2 regions of the Devosia oryziradicis genome follow, and region 1 is predicted to be linked to the other one. Evidence: predicted binding sites of a transcription regulator. Region 1 holds the regulator's gene; the other holds the start of a gene.

The links. Region 1 encodes HrcA, which represses chaperone genes, less so after heat shock. Its sites were predicted from a motif close to GTTAGCACTCNCNNNNNGNGAGTGCTAAC; they were not measured.
Positions count from the first base shown of each region.
Region 2: a site for HrcA is predicted at 4,425-4,453, ahead of JI749_RS16370 (co-chaperone GroES). Genes of this name have one in related genera too.

Region 1 is NZ_CP068047.1:539,753-546,346, reverse strand. Features, by position in the region: gene dnaK (molecular chaperone DnaK) at 1-7, opposite strand, end outside; gene JI749_RS02680 (hypothetical protein) at 229-561, opposite strand; gene JI749_RS02675 (hypothetical protein) at 651-980, opposite strand; gene pabB (aminodeoxychorismate synthase component I) at 1,117-2,907, shown strand; gene pncA (bifunctional nicotinamidase/pyrazinamidase) at 2,904-3,539, shown strand; gene grpE (nucleotide exchange factor GrpE) at 3,794-4,372, opposite strand; gene hrcA (heat-inducible transcriptional repressor HrcA) at 4,471-5,544, opposite strand; gene rph (ribonuclease PH) at 5,684-6,397, shown strand; gene JI749_RS02645 (hypothetical protein) at 6,394-6,537, shown strand; gene JI749_RS02640 (non-canonical purine NTP pyrophosphatase) at 6,534-6,594, shown strand, end outside.
Region 2 is NZ_CP068047.1:3,282,393-3,288,986, forward strand. Features, by position in the region: gene JI749_RS16345 (ROK family transcriptional regulator) at 1-956, opposite strand, end outside; gene JI749_RS16350 (sigma-54-dependent transcriptional regulator) at 1,146-2,573, shown strand; gene JI749_RS16355 (DMT family transporter) at 2,581-3,546, opposite strand; gene JI749_RS16360 (hypothetical protein) at 3,571-3,765, opposite strand; gene JI749_RS16365 (DUF427 domain-containing protein) at 3,954-4,316, opposite strand; gene JI749_RS16370 (co-chaperone GroES) at 4,497-4,787, shown strand; gene groL (chaperonin GroEL) at 4,837-6,477, shown strand.

The DNA.
Region 1 (6,594 bases):
TAGCCATTACTCTAGCCTCTCTTTCAGCAAACCCATGATGAAACCCCTCTCGCGAGGCAGTCCCGTGGCCGCTTGGGCCGGGTTCCTTGCAACTGGAATGCGCCCATTGCTGGGCTTGAGGGCTATATAGGGGGGTGGCCCCGGCGCTTCAAGCACTCACGGGGCGGTTTTGAGGCCGATTTGGCACTGCGGGAAGACCGGCGCCGGGCCGGGCTTCCCGGGTTGGGGTCAGTCGGTCAGCGTATAGCTGTCGAGCGAGCAGATATCGACCTCGGGCACTTCGAGCAGGGCGCCTTCGCCGGTCTCGAAGCGGAAGTCGTAGAGGCACTGGTCGGAGCCGTCGCCGATCGTCACGGTGCCTTGGTAACCCGATTCCAGCGTGCCATCGGGGCCTAGCAGGTCCTCGCCCCAGCTGTTTTCATTGCTGGGCGTGGTGTAGAAGTAATGCAGCGACTGCGAGCTGTTGTTGATCAGCGTGAATTCGACGGTCTGCGCGGCAGCAGGCAGGACGCCGGCCAGCAGCGCCAGGGCGACCAGGCCGCCCTTAACGGTGAAGCTCATGAAAATTCTCCCAAACCGGCGACCCATCGTCGCCAGCCGGAAGTTTTCTTACCACGCCGAGACTTAATCAGCGATGACTTTGAGCGCCGTCAGTCGTAGATCGTGTAGCTACCCAGTTCGCAGATATTGATCTCTTCGACGACCGTCTCGCTTCGGTCGCCCATAACGAACTTGAAGTCGTAATAGCATTCGGTCGAGCCGTCGGCGATCGTCACCGTGCCGTTGTAGCCGGCGCTGAGCGTGTGCCCGCCGCGCAGGAGGTCGGGTCCCCAGTTCGATGACACGGAGGGGCTCGCATAGAAATAATGCAGCGAGCGGCTGCTCTCGTTGTAAAGCGTGAAATAGATGTCTTCGGCCAGAGCCGGCGCGGTGCTGCCCAGCAGCACGAGGGCGGCCATGCCGCACTTGATCGAATTCATGATGCGTCCCCAGATGATCGGCCATGCCTCCTCGGCCGACGCGCGAAATCTGACTCCGGGCGCGCCGCGCTCCAACCCCTGTTCATGGGGGCAAAACCCGGTGACGCCAGCCGCGAAAAGCAATAGAAGGCGCGCCATGTTTGCTTCCGGCACAGTGCTGCTGCACGACACGCTCGATCCGGGCGGCGAGAACCTGCTGTTCTCCGCGCCGCGCGAGGTGCTGGTTGCCCATGACGAAGCCGGCGCCCGTGCCGCGCTGGCACGGCTCGATGCCTTGGTGGCTGAGGGCCTGCACGCGGCGGGATTTCTGGCCTATGAACTGGGCTTCGTCTTCGAGGAACGCCTGCGTGATCGCCTGCCCCCGCCCGGCCCGACGCCGCTGCTCTGGCTCGGCCTCTACGAGGCGCCGGAGCGCCTGACGGCCCTCGAGGTCGACCGGCGGCTGGCTGCCATAGCGGACGGCCGCACCGGCAAGGCGATCGACATCGCGCCCCGCGTCGACGCGGCCAGCTATGGTCGCGCCTTCGACACCGTCAAAAAGCTGATCGCTGCTGGCGACACCTACCAAGTCAACCTGACCTTCAAGGCCGGTTTCCGTCTCGAGGGCGACCCGGTGGCGCTCTACCGCGAACTGGTGCGCAAGCAACCCGTCGCCTATGGCGCGCTCATCAATACCGGCACCCAATGGATCCTCTCGCGCTCGCCCGAACTGTTCGTGTCGAGCCGGGACGACATGCTGACCGCCCGGCCGATGAAGGGCACGCTCAAGCGTGGCCGCACCCAGACGGAGGACGACGCTGGCCGCGCCGCCCTGGCGGCCGACGAAAAGAACCGCGCCGAAAACCTGATGATTGTTGACCTCTTGCGCAACGATCTCGGCCGCATTGCGGAGATCGGCTCGGTCAAGGTCACCGACCTCTTCACCGTCGAAACCTATTCGACCCTCCACACCATGACCTCCGGCATCGTGGCCCGCCGGAGGCCTGGCGTCGGCACTACCAAGCTGCTGGAAAACCTCTTCCCTTGTGGCTCGATCACCGGCGCGCCCAAGCTGCGTGCCATGGAAATCATTCACCAGGTCGAAGCCGGGCCGCGCGGCCTCTATACCGGTTCGATCGGCCATTTCGCGCCCAACGGCGACCTGACCCTCAATGTCGCCATCCGAACCGCGGTGATCGGCGCCGACGGCACCGGTGAAATCGGCATTGGCGGCGGCATCGTGGCCGACAGCGTGGCCGAGGACGAATATCGTGAGGCTCTGCTCAAGATGGCGTTTTTCACCGATCCGGCCCGGCCGGTCACCCTGATCGAAACCATGCTCTGGGAGCGGACCGAAGGGTTCGCCCTGCTTGAGCGGCATCTGGATCGCCTGGCAGCTTCAGCTGGCTATTTTGGCCTGCCCTTCGATCGGGCCGCCATCGTGACCCAGCTCCACACCCAGTCCTTCCCTGCTGAGCGCATGCGCGTGCGGCTGACGCTCGACGCATCGGGGCCGGCGGTGGCGGCGGTGGAGCTGCCGCCCAATCCCGCGGTGTTCCGCTTCGCCATCGCGCCGGAGCGGCTCGATTCGCAGAGCCTGTGGCTGATGCACAAGACGACCAATCGGGCCTTCTACGACGAGCCGCGGATTTCCGCCCACGCGGCCCATGGCGTTGACGAGGTGGTCTTTATCAACGAGCGCTCTGAGCTGACCGAAGGGTCGATCACCAATCTCTTCATCGAGCGTGGCGGTATACTGCTCACCCCGCCTTTATCCTCGGGCCTGCTGCCCGGCACCCTGCGCGCCGAGCTGATTGCATCAGGCAAGGCTGTCGAGCAGGTTTTGCGGCTGGACGATCTCGCAACCGCCGAGGCAATCTGGCTGGGCAATTCCGTACGCGGCCTCATGCGCGCCCAATGGATACACATTCCAGGAGAACCAGCATGACGATCGAGATCAAACCCACCGACGTGCTGGTCATCGTGGACGTGCAATACGATTTCCTGCCCGGTGGCAGCCTTGCGGTAGCGGGCGGTGATGAAATCGTGCCGCTGATCAACACGTTGGCGCGCAAGTTCACCAATGTGGTCTTCACCCAGGACTGGCATCCCGCCGATCACATCTCCTTTGCCAGCCAGCACTACGGCAAGGAGCCATTCGAGACGGTGGAACTGCCCTATGGCACGCAGGTGCTGTGGCCGGACCACTGCGTGTGGAATACACGCGGCGCAGAACTTTCGCACGATCTCGACGTGCCGCACGGCCAGCTGATCATTCGCAAGGGCTACAACCGGCTGATCGACAGCTACTCCGGCTTCCAGGAAGCCGATCGGCAGACGCTGACCGGGCTCGCCGGCTATCTCAACGAACGCGATGTCGACCGGCTCTACATCGTCGGTCTCGCCACCGATTTCTGCGTCGGCTGGACGGCCATCGATGCGGCGGCGGGTGGCTTCGACGTGACAGTGATCGAGGACGCGACACGGGCGATCGACAATGCGGGCAGCCTCGCCAAGGCATGGGCCGATATGGCCGAGGCCGGGGTCGAGCGGGTAATGAGTAAGGATATTTTGGGCTGACCTGCAAGGGACGTGCAGTCGGTTACCCCCCCAACCACCGCGTCACCCTCGGGCTTGACCCGAGGGGTCTTCACTTGCCGGGCGCTGGTTAAGTGCAATGCCCTCGGGTCAAGCCCGAGGGTGACGATCCAGTTTGGGGATCCACCGACGACCCAAAACAAAAATCCCCGCTCGCGCGGGGATTCACGTGAAACTTCGAGCCGTGTCGTAGGTAAAATCGCTCCGGTGGAGCGATTTTAGGCGAGGCGGAAGCCCTAGGCGCTCTTGTCCACCGCTTCATCGGCCGGAGCATGGCTCGGGCCGCCCTTGGCGACGCCGACCATGGCGGGACGCAGCACTCGGTCGCCGATGGCAAAGCCGGCCTGCACCACCTGCACCACAGTGCCTTCCGGCTTGCTGGGATCGGGCACTTCGAACATGGCCTGGTGCTTGTGCGGGTCGAACTTCTGGCCCTCGGCTTCGATGGGCTTGACGCCATGCTTGGCCAGAAGCCGCTGCATTTCGCGCTCGGTCATCTCGATGCCTTCGATCAGGCTCTTGGTGGTGGCGTCGCCATTCTCGCGTGCTTCGGCCGGCAGCACCATGAGCGCGCGGCTCAGCGCATCGGTGGCCGAGAGCATGTCGCGGGCAAAGCCGGCAATGGCATAGCTGCGCGTGTCGTTTACATCGCGCTCGGTACGCTTCCTGAGGTTTTCCATCTCAGCAATGGTCCGCAGCAGCCGATCCTTGAGCTCGCTGTTTTCCGCACGGAGTGCCTCTACCGGGTCGACGGCATTCTCGACCGGGGTTTCGACTTCAGGCGTCTCGCCTGAGGCGGCGTTCTCGTCGCTCATCATTGTTCTGTTCCGCAAGTTTCGATTTTGTCCCGCATATCGGCCAAACGGGGTGGGTTTTCAAGTGTTCCTTGAGCAGTCCCTCCCGCCCGACATGCCTAGCGCTTCCGTGCCATCATCGCGCTGATCACGTTCGCGGTATAATCGACGACGGGCACGATGCGGGCATAGTTGAGGCGCGTAGGCCCGATCACGCCCAATACGCCCACCACCTTGTCATTGGCATCCTTGTAGGGCGAGAGGATGACCGAGGAGCCCGAGAGCGAGAAGAGCTTGTTTTCCGAGCCGATGAAGATGCGCACGCCCTGCGCCTTCTCGGCGTCGCCGAGCAATTCGAGCAGCCCGTCCTTGCTTTCGAGCTCGTCGAACAGCTGCCGCATGCGCAGCAACTCGTCGCTGGCCATGGCGTCGTTGATGAGGTTGGCGCGTCCGCGCACGATGACGGTCGGCTGGCTGGTGGGCGACGATTGCGTCAGGGTCGCGATGCCGGCATCGACCAGCTTCTGCGTCAGTTCGTCGAGCTCCGCCCGCTGCTCGGCCCGCAATTCGGCAAGCGCCTTGCGCGCCTCGGGGATGGTGCGGCCCACCACATGGTGAGCGAGGTAATTGCCGGCCTGGGTCAATGCCGACGCGGTCAGGCCCGGCGGAATATCCATGATGCGGTTTTCCACCTGCCCGTCCTGCCCCACCAGGATGGCCATGGCGCGTGTCGCATCGAGCCGCACGAATTCGATATGGCGCAGCACGATGTCCGACTTGGTGGCAATCACGACGCCGGCGCCCTGGCTGAGACCACTCAGCAACTGGCTGGCTTCGGTGAGCACATCCTCGACCTGGCCACGATGCTGGCCCTCGATCTGCTTGGCGATCTGGCTGCGCTCGCGCTCGTCGACGGCGCCCACTTCGAGCATGGCATCAACGAAAAAGCGCAGACCCTCCTGCGTCGGCGCTCGCCCTGCCGAGGTATGCGGCGCTGCAATCAGTCCGAGATCTTCGAGGTCGGCCATCACATTGCGCACCGAGGCGGGCGACAGGCCCACCTGCAGCATGCGCGACAGGTCGCGCGAGCCGACGGGGGAACCGGTATCGAGATAGCGCTCGACGATCTTGCGGAAAATGTCCTGGCTGCGGGCGTTGAGCACGCTGAGGAAGTCTTCGGGTGGTCTGACCATTCGTGTTCGATAAAATCGTCCGCTTTAACCCTGCCCCCTCATTTAAGCGCATTGCTGCCATCAGCCAAGCGCCCGCCGCTTGTGAGCGGGGCGCTCTAGGGTTAAGAGGCGGTTAACAGCAATTTCTGACGGATGCCCGATGCGCCCTTCCGGACGTGAGCCCAACCAGATGCGCGCGGTGACGATCGAGCGCAACGTCTCCCAGAAGGCGGAGGGCTCTTGCCTCGTTTCCTTCGGCAATACCAAGGTCCTGGTGACGGCTTCGGTTGAAACCAGCCTGCCCGGCTGGCTGCGCGGCAAGGGCCAGGGCTGGGTCACCGCCGAATATGGCATGCTGCCCCGGGCCACTGGTTCGCGCACCCGCCGCGAGGCGACGGCCGGCAAGCAGTCCGGCCGCACCCAGGAAATCCAGCGCCTCATCGGCCGCTCGCTGCGTGCTGTGGTCGATATGCAGCTGCTTGGTGAAGCGCAGATCACGCTCGATTGCGACGTACTCGAAGCCGATGGCGGCACCCGCACCGCCTCGATCACGGGCGCCTATGTGGCCTTGGCCGATGCCATCGCCTGGATGGACGAGCGCAAGCTCACCAAGGGCAAGGCCCTGCGCGATTCGGTTGCTGCCGTGTCCTGCGGCATCTACCGCGGTACGCCGGTGCTCGATCTCGACTATCTCGAGGACGTCGAAGCCCATACCGACGCCAATTTCGTCATGACCGGTTCGGGCAAGTTCGTCGAAATCCAGGGTACCGCCGAACAGGCGCCCTTCTCGCGCGATGAACTCGATGCGCTGATGGGGCTGGCGGAACAAGGCATCGGCGAACTCACTCTGCTGCAGCAGGCGGCGCTCGCATGATCGGCTGGCTGCTCAAGAAGGTTGCGAACATCAATCCCAAGCCGGTGGAAACGCCGCGCCAGGCGTCACCGGAAAACTGTGCTTTGTGGCACGACGTGGCACGGGCGCTCGATGCCAAGCCCAAGGGCGCGGTCAAATGAGCCCGATTCCTAGGCTCCGCGAAGGCGATCGCCTGGTGCTGGCCACGCATAATGCGG
Region 2 (6,594 bases), 750 kb from region 1:
ATGGCATTGGCCAACGCCCGGCCGGCATCGTCCAGCCAATCGCTGGCCACCGGCTCCAGCCGTTCCCAGTTCCAGTTTGCCGGATCGCCCTGCGGCAGTTTGTGTCCGCGCGCTTCCAGCCGCTGCTCGAGCGCAAGGATGGAGGCGATGGCGTGGACATAGCTGGCCCCGCCTTGGGCATCGGGCACGAGGATGGCACCCAGATTGGCGGCATTGCCGGTGCGCCCTTCCCAGATCTGCCCATCTATGGCGATGCCGGCGCCCACCAGCGTTCCCACCTGGAAATAGCCCAGTGCGCGGGGTCGAGGCTCCGGATGGGCAATGAATTCGGACCAGCAAGCGGCATTGCCATCGTTGAACCAGGCGACGGGCGTACCGAGGACGCGCTCGAGTTCGGCAGCGATGTCGGCGCCCTGCCAGAGCGTGGCCTGTTCTGGCGGCGCGCCGAGCCGATGCAGGTGCCGCTCGAAACGGGCGGGACTGGCCACGCCGATGCCGACCAGCCGCTCCCGCTGCTGCACGGTCATGCCGGCGCGTATGGTGGCGACTTCCGCACCAACCGCAGCAAATACCGTGCGGAAATCCGGCCAGCGATAGCTCCGGCGGATGCTGGCCAGGGTCACTCCCGCCATGCTCAGCAGCAGCACTTCGAAATGACGCCAGCCGATTTCGATGCCGATACCGAAGGCTCCGTCCGCGTTGAGGAAAAGCGGGGTCGCCGGCTGGCCCCGGCGACCGCGCAGCACATCGCCCCGCAGCACCAGTTCACGGGCTTCGAGATCGGAAACTATCCGCGAGGTGGTCTGCGGTCCCAGGCCGGACAGGCGGGCCAGGTCGGCGTTGGACGAGCCCGGATTGAGCGCGATAAGCGTCATCACCGCCCGTTCATTGGCGATGCGTACCCCGGACTGCGCGAACCCCCGCGCTACCGCTTCGTCTCCGGATTTCTTCTGCATGGCGGCAGACTTAAACTTGAGAGCGGCAGTCAGGCAAGCGCCAAGTCCACTGCCGGAAGAGCAAAATGCGAGGCGGGCTGAACGGTTTGTTTACCCTGTTGGGAAACAATCGGGAAACACCGGAACGACGCGGCGGCAATGCCGGACAACCGGCAGAATGCGTTATCAGAACACGAGGGACCGGGCGGCATGGCGATGCACAACCGACACGATGGCGAGCCGCTTGGACGGCTACTGCTGATCGATGGCGACGACAAGCATGCCCCGCTGGTTGCCGAAACGCTGGTCCAGAGCCTGGGCGAGGGCGTACGCATCACTGTCGCGGCCGGCGGAAAGCAGGCAGCCGAGCTGCTGCGCGACGCGAGCTTCGACATCATCCTGGCCGATCTCTCCTGCCTGGGCGACCTCAGCGAGCGCAGCGACGATGCGGTGGCCCGCCTGGTACGCCTGTCGGACGGCGCACTGTTTGTTGCCGTATCCGATGGCGCCTCGGTTTCGGCAGCGGTTGGCGCCATGCGCGCCGGCGCCCATGACTATGTGGTCAAGCCCGTCAACGGCCCGGCCATGGCCGGCCGCATAGGCGAACTGGCACAGCGCCATGGCAAGAGCCGTGCGCTCAGTATCGCGCCGCGCGTCGAACGCCGGTCGGACTTTGCCGGGTTCATCGGCGCCTCCAGCGCCATGCAATTCGTCTATGAGCAGATCGGACGCATCGCGGCGTCCTCGGCGCCGGTTTTCATCACCGGCGAAAGCGGCACCGGCAAGGATGTCTGCGCAGAAGCCCTGCACGCAACCGGCCCGCGTTTCGGCAAGCGCCTGGTGGCGATCAATTGCGCCGCCATTCCGCGCGACCTGATGGAAAGCGAGCTGTTCGGGGTGGCGCGCGGCGCCTTCACCGGCGCGCATGACGATCGCAAGGGCGCGGCAGAACTGGCCGATGGTGGCACGCTCTTCCTCGACGAAATCGGCGAGATGGACCTGTCGCTCCAGTCCAAGCTGCTGCGGTTCCTGCAGACCGGGACACTGAGCCGCGTCGGCGAATCAGGGGTGCGGCAGGTCGATGTGCGGGTCATCTGCGCCACCAACCGCAATCCGATGCAACTGATTTCGGAGAAGCGTTTCCGCGAGGACCTGTTCTACCGCTTGCATGTGCTGCCGATCCACCTGCCGCCACTCCGGCAGCGGCCCACCGATGTGATGGTGCTGGCCCGACACTTCCTGGCGCGCTACGCAGCCGAGGAGCACAAGCATTTCTCGGGCTTCGCCCCCGATGTTGCAGGCCTCCTGACATCAGCGGAATGGCCGGGCAATGTGCGCCAGCTGCAGAACCTGGTGCGTCGACTCGTGGTCATGTGCGATGGCGGGGAAATCACCATGCCGATGCTGCTGGCCGCCGATATAGAATCGCGCGGCGTGGCGACCCCGGCGGAGCCGGTTGCGCGCGGCGAGCGCCGCCAGGCGATCCTGCCGATGTGGCAGCAGGAGCAGCGCATCATCGAAGACGCTATCGCCAGCTTTGGCGGCAATGTCTCGCTGGCCGCCGCGGCGCTGGAGATCAGCCCCTCGACTATCTACCGCAAGCGCCAGGGCTGGTCGGAAATGGCGGCGGCCGGGTAGGCTCAGGCTACGGCGTATTGGCCTCGCGGGCCTTGGTCCGATCGAGCCCCAGATAATGCTCGCGCAGGATCACCGCGATGCCTGACAGCACGATGATCACGGCCCCCACGATCATCGTCATGGTGGGCACATCGCCGAACACGGCGAAACCGATGATCAGGGTAAGCAGCAACGAGACATATTCAAAGGGCGCAATGACCGACATGTCGGCATAGCGATAGGACGAGGTCATCAGCAATTGACCGAGGCCGCCGGCAAAGCCTGCGCCGATCAGCAGCGCCGCCTGTTCGGGGGTGGGCACAGCCCAGCCGAAGGGAATGGTCAGCAGCGACATCAGGCTGGCGCTGATGAAGAAATAGAGGACGATGGACTCCGTGCGTTCGGTCCGCGTTAGGTTGCGCACCTGCATCAGGGCAAAGGCCGTCACCACGGCGCCGCCGAAAGCGGCGATCGCCCCGATCGCTTCGCTGTTGCCGAGCGGCTGGCCGCTGGTGAATAGGGTCAGGCGCGGCCACAGGATGATCAGAACACCGACCAGGCCGACGATGACGGCGGTCCAGCGGAAAACATGGACCCGTTCCTTGAGCAGGATGGCGCTGAACACCACGATCAGCAGCGGCGCCGCGTAACCGATGGCCGTGGCTTCAGGCAGCGGAAGCCGCGTCAGGGCGAAAAAGCCAAGACCCATCGAGGTCGCCCCGACCAATGCACGCAGGATATGTCCGAAGGGGCGCTTGGTATGAAGCGCCTTGCCAAGCTGCCGACGCCAGAAGAGCCAGGCCACGACAGGCAGGATGGCAAAGAAGCAGCGGAAAAACACCAGTTCGCCGGCAGGGATGGTTTCGGTCGCCTTGAGCAGGGTCGCCATGATCACAAAGAAGCAGACCGACACCACCTTGAGCGTAATGCCACGCAGCGGTCCGCCCCGATGTCGTTCGGAGCCAGGGCCGGCTTCTGGTGCGGGAGTGGTCACGGCAGTCTCGTGGTGTAGCCGCAATCAGCGGCCGGAGGCTTGCTCCAGCTTTTCCTTGGCGATGCGCGCGGTGGCGAATGCCTTGTGCTCGGGCCCGACGGCCGAGCCCGACTTGACCACCTTGCCGGCGGTATCGAGGATTTCCCAATGCCAGTTGGCGTTCGGGCCGCTGCCGCCCTTGAGGCGCAGTTTGATCTGAAGGGTATTGTCCTGGGTCATGGGGGCGTTATGGCCCAGGTTGACGCGTGGGGAAAGGGGGATGGCGGGAAAAGTTGGTCCGCGCCCGGACCAAGCGCTTATCCCCCTCGTCGGAAACCAACGTATCTTTCCCCATCATCCCGCGCGGGCGGCCTGCAGGCTTCGAGCCGGCCGCAGGCAATATCCCTCCAGGCGGCGCTTCGGCACGCCTAAACCTCCGAATGAAGGTACTCGATCCTGTCCCCCCAGAAAGCCAGGTAGTCCCGGATCGGCTCAACCAGCGGACATGGATCGGGGTAGTACCACACCTGGTTGGGTCCGTCGGCGGTAAGGGTCTTGAGGTTGTAATAGTGCGCCTCGCCCTTGTACGGGCAGGTGGTCCGGTACTCGGACATTTCGAGCACATCCTCGCGTACGTCCGCGCGTGGCAGATAGATGCGCAGGGGTGCACCAGGCTCGTCCAGTTCCAGCGCGTTGAGCGACGAGCCGATCTCGGCATCGTCGAACAGCACATGCACCCGGCCCTTGGCGGGCCTGATCTTGATATCCTTGTCCAGACATTGACGCGTCATGTTGTCCTGCCATGTAGGGAAAACGCTATGAGCTTCAACGCACGAGAAGAAAGGCGGTTCACCCGACCTTGACTCCCCATTGGGCCAGCCATATATCCCCGCTCACCTGTTGGCACTCTATAAAGGTGAGTGCTAACAGCACAGAAATTGCATTCGAAATTGCTGCCATAGGAGCAAATCATGGGCTTTCGTCCTCTGCACGACCGCGTGGTCGTCCGTCGCCTCGACAGCGAAGAAAAGACCAAGGGCGGGATCATCATCCCGGACACCGCCAAGGAAAAGCCGAGTGAAGGCGTGATCGTTTCGGTGGGCCCCGGCGCCCGCGACGAATCGGGCAAGGTCAACGCCCTGGACGTGAAGGCTGGCGATCGCGTGCTGTTCGGCAAGTGGAGCGGCACCGAGGTCAAGCTCAACGGCGAAGACCTGCTGATCATGAAGGAATCCGACATCATGGGCATCGTCGAGGGCTAAGTCCTCCCCTGCCCCGTTGTCTCAACTCACTCTTTAAGGAGCGCCTCACATGGCCGCTAAAGAAGTAAAGTTCTCGACCGATGCCCGCGACAAGATGCTGCGCGGCGTCAACATTCTCGCCAATGCAGTGAAGGTCACCCTGGGTCCCAAGGGCCGCAACGTCGTGATCGAAAAGTCGTTCGGCGCCCCGCGCATCACCAAGGACGGTGTGACCGTCGCCAAGGAAATCGAACTGGAAGACAAGTTCGAGAACCTGGGCGCCCAGCTGCTGCGTTCGGTCGCCTCCAAGACCAACGACATTGCCGGTGACGGCACCACCACCGCGACCGTTCTGGGCCAGGCCATCGTCGTCGAAGGCGTCAAGGCCGTCGCCGCCGGATTCAACCCGATGGATCTCAAGCGCGGTATCGACCTGGCCGTTGCCGAAGTCGTGGAGTCGCTGAAGGCCGCTTCGTCCAAGATCCAGAACTCGTCTGAAGTCGCTCAGGTGGGCACCATCTCGGCCAATGGCGAGAAGGAAATCGGCGACATGATCGCCGAGGCGATGCAGAAGGTCGGCAACGAGGGTGTCATCACCGTCGAGGAAGCCAAGACCGCCGAGACCGAACTTGACGTCGTTGAAGGCATGCAGTTCGACCGTGGCTACCTCAGCCCCTACTTCGTGACCAATGCCGAGAAGATGACTGCCGTCCTCGAGGATCCGGTTATCCTGCTGCACGAAAAGAAGCTCAGCAACCTGCAGACCATCCTGCCGCTGCTGGAATCGGTTGTGCAGTCGCAGCGCCCGCTGCTGATCATTGCCGAAGACATCGAAGGCGAGGCTCTTGCGACCCTCGTCGTCAACCGCCTGCGCGCCGGCCTCAAGGTCGCTGCAGTCAAGGCCCCGGGCTTCGGCGATCGCCGCAAGGCCATGCTGGAAGACATTGCTATCCTCACCGGTGGCCAGGTCATTTCCGAAGAACTCGGCATCAAGCTCGAGAACGTGACCATCGACATGCTCGGCACTGCCAAGCGCGTCGAGATCACCAAGGAAAACACCACGATCGTCGACGGTGCCGGCACGGCCGAAGACATCCAGGGCCGCGTTGGCCAGATCAAGGCGCAGATCGAGGAAACTACCTCGGACTACGACAAGGAAAAGCTGCAGGAACGTCTGGCCAAGTTGGCCGGTGGCGTTGCCGTGATCAAGGTCGGCGGCTCGACCGAAGTCGAAGTCAAGGAGCGCAAGGACCGCGTCGACGACGCGCTGAACGCCACCCGCGCTGCGGTTGAAGAAGGCATCGTCCCCGGCGGCGGCGTTGCGCTGCTGCGCGCCTCCCATGCCATCACCGTCAAGGGTGCCAATGCCGACCAGGACGCCGGTATCGCCATCGTTCGCCGCGCTCTGCAGGAGCCGGTGCGTCAGATCGCCAACAATGCCGGTGCCGAAGGCTCGGTGGTCGTGGGCAAGATCCTCGAGAACTCCTCGAAGACCTTTGGCTACAACGCTGCCACCGGTGAGTACGGCGACCTCGTTTCGCTCGGCGTCATCGACCCGGTGAAGGTGGTTCGCACTGCTCTTCAGGACGCTGCTTCGGTTGCCTCTCTGCTGATCACCACCGAAGCCCTCATCGTCGAGGCCCCCAAGGAAGCAGCTCCGGCAATGCCGGGCGGCGGCGGCATGGGCGGCATGGGCGGCATGGACTTCTAGTTCGCGAAAGCGAACTAGGTCTTCCTTCGCTCACAGGCCGTATCGCGGTCGGCATAAGTGCCGACCGCTGGCCCTCTGCGAGGCGGGCGACGGCCGGGCGGCCTTGCCGCCTGAAGA